DNA from 2 places in the Ramlibacter sp. GCM10027632 genome. Region 1 is predicted to be linked to the other one. Evidence: predicted binding sites of a transcription regulator. Region 1 holds the regulator's gene; the other holds the start of a gene.

What was found. Region 1 encodes FNR, which switches genes on or off when oxygen is low (the NO sensors DNR and NnrR bind a similar motif). Its sites were predicted from a motif close to TTGATNNNNATCAA; they were not measured.
Region 2: a site for FNR is predicted at 1,604-1,617, ahead of ACFQZY_RS10940 (hemerythrin domain-containing protein). Genes of this name have one in related genera too.

The regions. Positions count from the first base shown of each region.
Region 1 covers NZ_JBHTGW010000002.1:431,140-435,544, forward strand. The annotation lists gene ACFQZY_RS05480 (PAS domain-containing sensor histidine kinase) at 1-408, shown strand, start outside; gene ACFQZY_RS05485 (response regulator) at 405-1,049, shown strand; gene ACFQZY_RS05490 (response regulator transcription factor) at 1,163-1,549, shown strand; gene fnr (fumarate/nitrate reduction transcriptional regulator Fnr) at 1,574-2,368, shown strand; gene ACFQZY_RS05500 (TraR/DksA family transcriptional regulator) at 2,376-2,747, opposite strand; gene ACFQZY_RS05505 (universal stress protein) at 2,898-3,338, shown strand; gene hemN (oxygen-independent coproporphyrinogen III oxidase) at 3,356-4,405, shown strand, end outside.
Region 2 covers NZ_JBHTGW010000006.1:108,379-112,783, forward strand. The annotation lists gene ACFQZY_RS10935 (heavy metal translocating P-type ATPase) at 1-1,533, shown strand, start outside; gene ACFQZY_RS10940 (hemerythrin domain-containing protein) at 1,653-2,219, shown strand; gene gloA (lactoylglutathione lyase) at 2,273-2,809, shown strand; gene ACFQZY_RS10950 (alkene reductase) at 2,825-3,931, opposite strand; gene gstA (glutathione transferase GstA) at 3,945-4,405, opposite strand, start outside.

The sequences.
Region 1 (4,405 bases):
CTGGGCCTGGTGCCCGCCATCGAGTGGCTGGCCCAGAGCTTCACGCAGCGCCATGGCGTGCACTGCGAGCTGGACCTCGACGAGTCCCTCGAACTGGAGGAGCCCTACGCCACGGCCGTCTTCCGCATCGTGCAGGAGTCTCTGGCCAACGTCGCCAAGCATGCCCGGGCGCGGACCGTGTGGGTGCGCGTGGCGCGCGCTGGCCGGCAGATCGTGATCGAGGTGCGCGACGACGGCGTCGGCTTCGACACCGGCGCCGGCCGCAAGCCGCAGTCGCTGGGACTGATCGGCCTGCGCGAGCGGGCCCAGCTGCTGGAGGGCACGATGTCCATCGAGTCCACCCCGGGCGAGGGCACGCGGGTCGCGGCGCGCATCCCGGCGCCGGCGGGGCAGGGGGCCGGCACATGATCCGCGTCGTCCTGGCCGATGACCACGCCATCGTGCGCGAGGGCCTCAAGGGCATCCTCGCGCGCGTGCCCGATTTCCAGGTGGTGGGCGAGGCCGCCGACGGCGCCCAGGTGCTGCAGCGGGTGCGCGAGGCCGAGTTCGACCTGCTGGTGCTGGACCTGTCCATGCCCGGGCGCAGCGGCATGGAGCTGATCAAGCTGGTGAAGGCCGAGCGGCCGCGCGTGCGCATCCTGGTGCTGTCCATGCACCACGAGACCCAGTACGCGGTGCGGGCCATCAAGTCCGGCGCCAGCGGCTACCTGACCAAGGAAAGCGCGCCCGCCGAGCTGGAGCAGGCGCTGCGCAAGATCGCCGACGGCGGCGCCTACGTCACCGCCGAGGTGGCCCAGCAGCTGGCCCTGGGGGCCATGCCGGGCCGCGAGGCGGCGCCCCACGAGGCGCTGTCGGCCCGCGAGTTCGAGGTGTTCCAGCAGCTCGTGGCCGGCGCCTCGGTCACCGCGATCGCCGAGCGCATGAGCCTGTCGGTCAAGACAGTGAGCACCCACAAATCCAACCTGATGCACAAGCTGGGCCTGGGCAACCCCAGCGACCTGGTGCGCTACGCCATCAAGCACGGGCTGGCGGACGCCACCGAGATCTGAGCGCCGCCCTGGCGGCCTAGGACGAGTCCTAGGCCGCGTTCCAGACGATTCCTAGCCAGCAATTCAGCTCTTACTGATGGGCAAGAGCCGGCGGACGCGGCACAGTCACGTCCATGGCACCCAGCTCCCATCCCCGCGTCTTCCTGGCCGACGACTCCGGCCCGATCCGCTCGCGCGTGGCCAACCTGCTCGGCGAGCACGACATGGAGGTCGTCGGCGAGGCGGCCACGCCGCAAGGCTGCATCGAGGGCATCCTGGCCAGCCGGCCGGAGGTGGTCGTGCTCGATGTCCAGCTCGAGGGCGGCACGGGCCTGCAGGTGCTCAAGGCGGTGCGCGAGGCGGCCCCGGGCATCGCCTTCGTCGTCTTCAGCAACAACGCCGCGCCCGCCTACCGCAAGCGCTACCTCGGCGAGGGCGCCGCGAGCTTCCTGGACAAGAGCAGCGACTTCGAGCAGCTGCCCGACGCGATCGCCGATGCCGGCAGCCGCGTCCATCACTGAACACCCCACGAGAGAGACCCCCGCATGAACCACGAACACGCCATCGCTCCCGTCCGCGTCGTGCCGCGCCGCTCCGTGACGGAGTCTTCGGAGGGCGCCGGCTGCGGCGCCGCGCCGCTCAAGACCCTGTGCTCCAACTGCCACCTGAAGGACCTGTGCCTGCCCTGCGGCCTCAGCGGCGCGGACCTGCAGCGCCTGGACGGCCTGCGCTTCGGCCGCCGCCGCGTGCGCACCGGCGAGGAGCTCTATCGCGGGGGGGACAAGTTCCAGTTCATCTACGCGGTGCGCAGCGGCACCTTCAAGTCCAGCCTGATGCTGGTGGACGGCCGCGAGCAGGTCTCCGGCTTCCACATGGCCGGGGAGCTGATGGGCCTGGACGGCGTCGCCCACGGCCGCCACGCCAGCGCCGCCACCGCGCTGGAGGATGCCGAGGTCTGCGCCATCCCCTACACCCACCTGAGCGAGCTGGCCAGCGGCAGCGCCGACATCCAGATGCTGATGGCCCGCCTCATGAGCCGCGAGATCGTGCGTGAGCACAGCCTGATGATGCTGCTCGGGAGCATGAACGCCGAGGAGCGCCTGGCGGCCTTCCTGCTGAACCTCTCGCAGCGCCTGAAGGCGCGCGGTTACTCGGCCAGCGAGTTCCACCTGCGCATGTCGCGCGCCGAGATCGGCAGCTACCTGGGCATGAAGCTGGAGACGGTGAGCCGCACGTTCTCGGCCTTCCAGCAGCAGCGCCTGCTGGAGGTGGACAAGCGCCACATCCGCATCCTCGACCTCGAGGCCCTGGGACGGGCCTTCGACAGCCGGGTGCACTGAGCTTGGCTCAGGCGGTCTCGGCCAGCGACTGGCAGCGGATGCAACGCAGCGCCGTCGGCAGCGCCTCCAGCCGGCGCAGCTCGATGGGCTCGCCGCACGCCAGGCACTGGCCGTACTGGCCGCGCGCCAGCCGCAGCAGCGCCGCCTGCACCGCCTCGAGTTCCTGCACCGCGTGCGTGTGCTGCATCTCGTGCACCGCGGTGCTGGTCTCGGCGTCGGCCAGGTCCTTGAAGTCGGTCACCGCTTCGCCCGGCTCGCGCGCCTGCGCCTCGGCCTGGTCGCGGGCCGATTCCTCGGCCAGCAACGCGCGCAGCTCGGCCTCGCGCCGCTCGAGCAGCTGCTGGAAGCGGGGCGTCATCTCGGCTTGGAAGGTGGTCATGGTCGTCGGGCCTTTCAGTCGGGGCGATACGGTCAGATGGAGCCGATTCTGTGGCCTGCAAGCGACCTGTCAATTGACCCGAATCAACCACGGCGGGAGCATCCCGTCGCATCATCCGCCAACACGTCACTTCCCCTGAGAGGTCACACCATGTTCAAGCGCATCCTCCTGGCCACCGACGGCTCGGCCGCCTCGGACCACGCCGCCACGCTGGCCATTTCCCTCGCCCGCACCCATGGGGCGACGCTGACCGCGCTCTACGTGGTCGACCCTTATCCCTACCTGGGCATCGGCGAGGCCAACCCCATGGGCTTCAACGCCTACATGGAGGCTGCGCGCGTGCACGGCGCCGAGGCCCATGCCCGCGTGGCCCGCATGTCGGCCGAGGGCGGCGCCCCGGTGCCCCTGGTCACCCGCCTCGTCGAGGATGTCTCGGTCATCGAGGGCCTGCTCGAGACCGCCCGCGACACCCAGGCCGACCTCATCGTCATCGGCTCGCACGGCCGCACCGGCATCGCCCGCGTAGTGCTGGGCAGCGTGGCCGCGAAGGTCGTCGCGCAATCGCCGGTGCCGGTGCTCGTCACCCGCTGAGGAATCCGCAGGACGCCATGAACACCATCTCGCCCGAGCTGTTGCAGCGCTTCGACATCAACGGGCCGCGCTACACCTCCTACCCCACGGCCGACCGGTTCGTCGAGGCGTTCACCGCCGGCGATTACGCGCAGGCCCTGCGCCAGCGCGGGCAGCAGCCCTCGTCCCTGCCGCTGTCGATCTACGTGCACATCCCGTTCTGCGCGTCCCTGTGCTACTACTGCGCCTGCAACAAGATCATCACCAAGCACCATGAGCGCGGCGCGGAGTACCTCGAGTACCTGGCGCGCGAGGTGGCCCTGCATGTCGCCGAACTCGGGCGCGGGCAGTCGGTGAGCCAACTGCACCTGGGCGGCGGCACGCCCACCTTCCTCAGCGACGCCGAGCTGGGCCAGCTCATGGCCATGCTGCGCGCCAACTTCGCGCTGGTGCCCGGCGGCGAGTATTCGATCGAGGTCGACCCGCGCACGGTGGACGCCACCCGCCTGCAGGCGCTGGCCGACCTGGGCTTCAACCGCGTCAGCTTCGGCGTGCAGGACTTCGACCCCGACGTGCAGAAGGCGGTGCACCGCATCCAGCCCGTGGAGCAGGTCTTCGCGCTGGTGGACGAGGCGCGCCGCATCGGCTTCGAGTCGGTCAACGTGGACCTGATCTACGGCCTGCCGAAGCAGACCTCGGAGTCGTTCGCGCGCACGCTGTCGCAGGTGGCGCAGCTGCGGCCCGACCGCATCGCGCTCTATGCCTACGCGCACCTGCCGGAGCGCTTCAAGCCGCAGCGGCGCATCATCGCCATCGACCTGCCCTCGGGCGCCAGCAAGGTCGGCATGCTGGCCTCGGCGCTGGCCGCCTTCGAGAAGGAGGGCTATGTCTACGTGGGCATGGACCACTTCGCGCTGCCCGACGACCCGCTGGCCGTGGCCAAGCGCCAGGGCCGCCTGCACCGCAACTTCCAGGGCTACAGCACCCAGCCCGACTGCGACCTGATCGGCCTGGGCGTCTCCGCCATCGGCCGCGTCGGCGCCACCTACAGCCAGAACGCCAAGACGCTGGAGGAGTGGACCGACCTG
Region 2 (4,405 bases), on a different contig from region 1:
CAGCGTGACGGCAGCGAGGCCGACCTGCCGCTGGCCGAGGTGCTGGCCGGCGACCGACTGGTGGTGCGCCCCGGCGAGCGCGTGCCGGCCGACGGCGCGATCGAGGAGGGGGAGACCCATGTGGACGAGTCCATGCTCACCGGCGAGCCCCTGCCCGTGGCCAAGGCCGCCGGCGCGCGCGTGACCGGCGGCAGCATCAACGCCGAGGGCCGCTTCGTGATGCGCGCCGACGCGGTGGGCCAGGAGACGGTGCTGGCCAAGATCATCCGGCTGGTGGAGGACGCTCAGGCCGCCAAGGCCCCGATCCAGCGGCTGGTGGACCAGGTCTCGGCGGTGTTCGTGCCGGTGGTGATCGGGGTCGCCTTCCTCACGCTGGGCGGCTGGCTGCTGGCCGGTGGCGGCCTGGAGGCCGCCCTGATCCATGCGGTGGCGGTGATGGTGATCGCCTGCCCCTGCGCCCTGGGACTGGCCACGCCGGCGGCGATCATGGCCGGCACCGGCGTGGCCGCGCGCCACGGCATCCTGATCAAGGACGCGCAGGCGCTGGAGCTGGCGCACCGCGTCGACACCGTGGCCTTCGACAAGACCGGCACGCTGACCGTGGGCCGCCCGCGCCTGGTGGCCTTCGTGCCCGCGCCGGGCTGCGACGAGGCCGAGGCGCTCACCGCCGCGGCCAGCCTGCAGGGGGGCAGCGAGCACCCGCTGGCGCGTGCCGTGGTGGCCGCGGCGCGCGAGCGCGGCCTGGCCGTGCCGGCGCCCGCGGGCGTGCGCGCGGTGGCCGGCCGCGGCACCGAGGGCGAGGTCGGCGTGCGCAGCTTCCTCATCGGCAGCGTGCGCTGGATGCAGGAGCTGGGCGTGGACCTGTCCGCGCTGGACGCAGCGCTGCAGGGCCTGCAGCAGGACGGCGCCACGGTGTCGGTGATGCTGGAGCGCACCACCGCCGGCCTGGCGCCGCGCGCCCTCATGGCCTTTGCCGACGAGCCCAAGCCGGAGGCGAAGGAGGCGCTGGCGGCGCTGCGCGCGCGCGGGCTGCGGCTGGTGATGATCTCCGGCGACAACCGCGCCGCGGCGCTCGCGATGGGCCGCCGCCTCGGCCTCGCCGCGGACGAGGTGATGGCCGAGGTGCTGCCCGGCGACAAGGCCGCCCGCGTCGCGGCGCTGCGCGGGGGCGGGCACGAGGAGCGGCATGTGGTGGCGATGGTGGGCGACGGCGTGAACGACGCGCCCGCGCTGGCCGCCGCCGACGTGGGCCTGGCCATGGCCACCGGCACCGACGTGGCCATGCACGCCGCCGGCATCACGCTGATGCGCGGTGACGTGCGCCTGGTGGCGGGCGCGCTCGACATCTCGGGCCGCACGGTGCGCAAGATCCGCCAGAACCTGTTCTGGGCCTTCGCCTACAACGTGGCCGGCATCCCGCTGGCGGCGCTGGGCTTCCTGAGCCCGGTGGTGGCGGGCGCGGCGATGGCGCTGTCCAGCGTGAGCGTGATGGCCAACGCGCTGACGCTGCGCCGCTGGCGCGAGACGCCGTGAACGAACCGGCCGCACGCACGGCCTGCCGGGGCGCGCCGTGCGCGCTCGCGGCCTCCAGGCCCGCAGGGCGTTGACCTGGGTCAACGAAGGTTCGCAGCGCGCGTGGGAAGCTGCGCGCCATGCCTCCCGCACAGACCGCCTTCCAGATCATTCGCGACGAGCACGCCGCGGTGTCGGCGGTGCTGCGGGCGATGGCGCGGCTGATCGAGCGCGGCCCGGGCGATGCGCCCGAGGACTTCTTCGACCGGCTGCGCGCGATGCTGTTCTACATCGACGAGTTTCCCGAGCGCCGGCACCACCCGAAGGAGTCGGACCTGCTGTTCCCGAAGATCGTGCGGCACCTGCCCGAGCTGATGCCGGTGATCCGCCGTCTCGAGACCGACCACCTGCAGGGCGAGGGCCGCGTGCGCGAGCTGCAGCACCTGCTGCTCGCCTGGGAGCTGCTCGGCGAGCCGCGGCGCGAGGCCTTCGAGCAGGCGGCGCAGACCTACCTGCGCTTCTACCTGGACCACATGCGGGTGGAGGAGGTGCAGCTGCTGCCGGTGGCCGAACGCGAGCTGCCGCGTGAGGTGGTCGCCGAGCTCGACGCCGCCTTCCGCGGCCACACCGACCCGCTGGCCGCGGGCGGGCCGCAGCCGGGCTACGAGCGCCTGTTCGCCCGCATCCTGGTCAAGACCCCGGACTGACCGGGAAGGGCCCGCGCAGGTAGACTGCGCGCCTTTTTTCGCGACCTGCTTCCATGGCCTTCGACACTGAACAACAGCCCGGCGTGAGCGCCGCGCGCCCCGCGGCCAGCCGCGGCTTCACGCTGAACCATTCCATGCTGCGCGTGAAGGACCCGGCGGTCTCGCTGGCCTTCTACACCGGCGTGATGGGCATGCGCCTGCTGCGCAAGCTCGACTTCCCCGAGATGAAGTTCAGCCTGTACTTCCTGGCCCGCGTCGACGACGGCGAGGCCATCCCCGAGGAGGTCGGCGAGCGCACCGTGTGGACCTTCCGCCAGCGCGGGCTGCTGGAGCTCACGCACAACTGGGGCACCGAGTCCGACCCCGGCTTCAAGTACCACGACGGCAACGCCCAGCCCCAGGGCTTTGGCCACATCTGCTTCTCGGTGCCGGACCTCGCGGCGGCAGTGGCGTGGTTCGACGAGCAGGGTGTGGCCTACGTCAAGCGCCCCGAGCAGGGCAAGCTGCGTGACGTGGCCTTCATCAAGGACCCGGACGGCTACTGGATCGAGATCGTCCAGCCCGAGCTGCTCGCCGGGCTGGGGCGCTGAGCCTGCGCAGGCGGCTTACCCGGCGAGCGTCGGGTAGTCGGTGTAGCCCTTCTCGCCGCCGCCGTAGAAGGTGCTGCGGTCTCCCTCGTTCCACGGCGCGCCGCGCTGCAGCCGCTCCACCAGGTCGGGGTTGGCGATGAAGGGCCGGCCGAAGGCCACCAGGTCGGCGCCCCGTGCGAGGGCGCGGTCGGCGAGGGCGGCGTCATAGCCGTTGTTCACCATCCAGGCGCCGGTGCCGCCGGCCTCGCGGTAGGCGCGGCGCAGCGCCTCGTAGTCGAAGGGGCGCCCCTCGACCTCGCGCGGGCCGCCGGTGGCGCCCTCGATCACGTGCACATAGGCCAGGCCCAGCGGCGCGAGCTGGCGCACCAGGTACTCGAACAACGGCTGGGGGTCGGCGTCGACCACGTCGTTGGCCGGCGTCACCGGCGACAGCCGGATGCCGGTGCGGCCGCCGCCGACCTCGGCCACGATCGCGCGCACCACCTCCAGCGGGAAGCGGGCGCGGTTCTCGACGCAGCCACCGAAGGCGTCGGTGCGCTGGTTGCTGCCGGTCTTGAGGAACTGGTCCAGCAGGTAGCCGTTGGCGGCATGCACCTCCACCCCGTCGAAGCCGGCGCCGGTGACGGCGGCCTGCGCGGCGTGGCGGTAGTCGTCGACGATGCCGGGCAGCTCGGCCGCCTCGAGCGCGCGCGGCGCGGAGGTGTCCTCGAAGCGGCCCTGGCCGTTCTCGATCAGGTAGGTCTTGGTCCGGGCGGTGAGGGCCGAGGGCGCGACCGGCGCGGCGCCGCCGGGCTGCAGCGAGGTGTGGGAGACGCGGCCCACGTGCCACAGCTGCACCACCATGCGGCCGCCGCGGGCGTGGACGGCGTCCGTCACCGGCTTCCAGGCGGCGACCTGTTCCGGCGTGTACAAGCCGGGCACGTCGGCATAGCCCTGGCCCTGGTGGCTGACGGGCGTTGCCTCGGAAATGATCAGGCCGGCGCTGGCGCGCTGGGCGTAGTAGGTCGCCATCAGCGGCGTGGGCACGGCGCCGGGGGCGCGGTTGCGGGTCAGGGGCGCCATCACGATGCGATTGCGCAGCGCGAGGTCACCCGCGCGGGCGGGGTCGAAAAGGGTCGTCATCCGGTCGGGGGGGTTACTTCAGGCCTTCGGCGGCCAGGGCTTCCTGGACTGCGGGGCGGGCCCGCATGCGCTCCTGGAAGGCGATCAGGTTCGTCATGCCCGACAGGTCGATCTTCATCACGGCGGCCCAGCGGCTCACGGTGTAGAGGTAGGCATCGGCGACGCTGAAGGTGTCGCCCATGAGGTACTGCTTGCCGGCGAGCTCGCTGTCGACCCACAGCAGGCGGTTGATCAGCTTGTCGCGGAACACGCCCTTGGCCTCTTCGGGCACCGCGGCGTTGAACAGCGGCCCGAAGCCCTTGTGCAGCTCGGTGCTGATGAAGGTCAGCCACTCCTGCACGCGGTAGCGGGGCAGGGTGCCGTTGGCGGGGGCGAGGTTCTTCTGCGGGACCTGGTCGGCGATGTACTGCACGATCGCCGGGCCTTCGCGCAGGCGGGTGCCGTCGTCGAGCTCCAGCAGGGGCACGTAGCCCA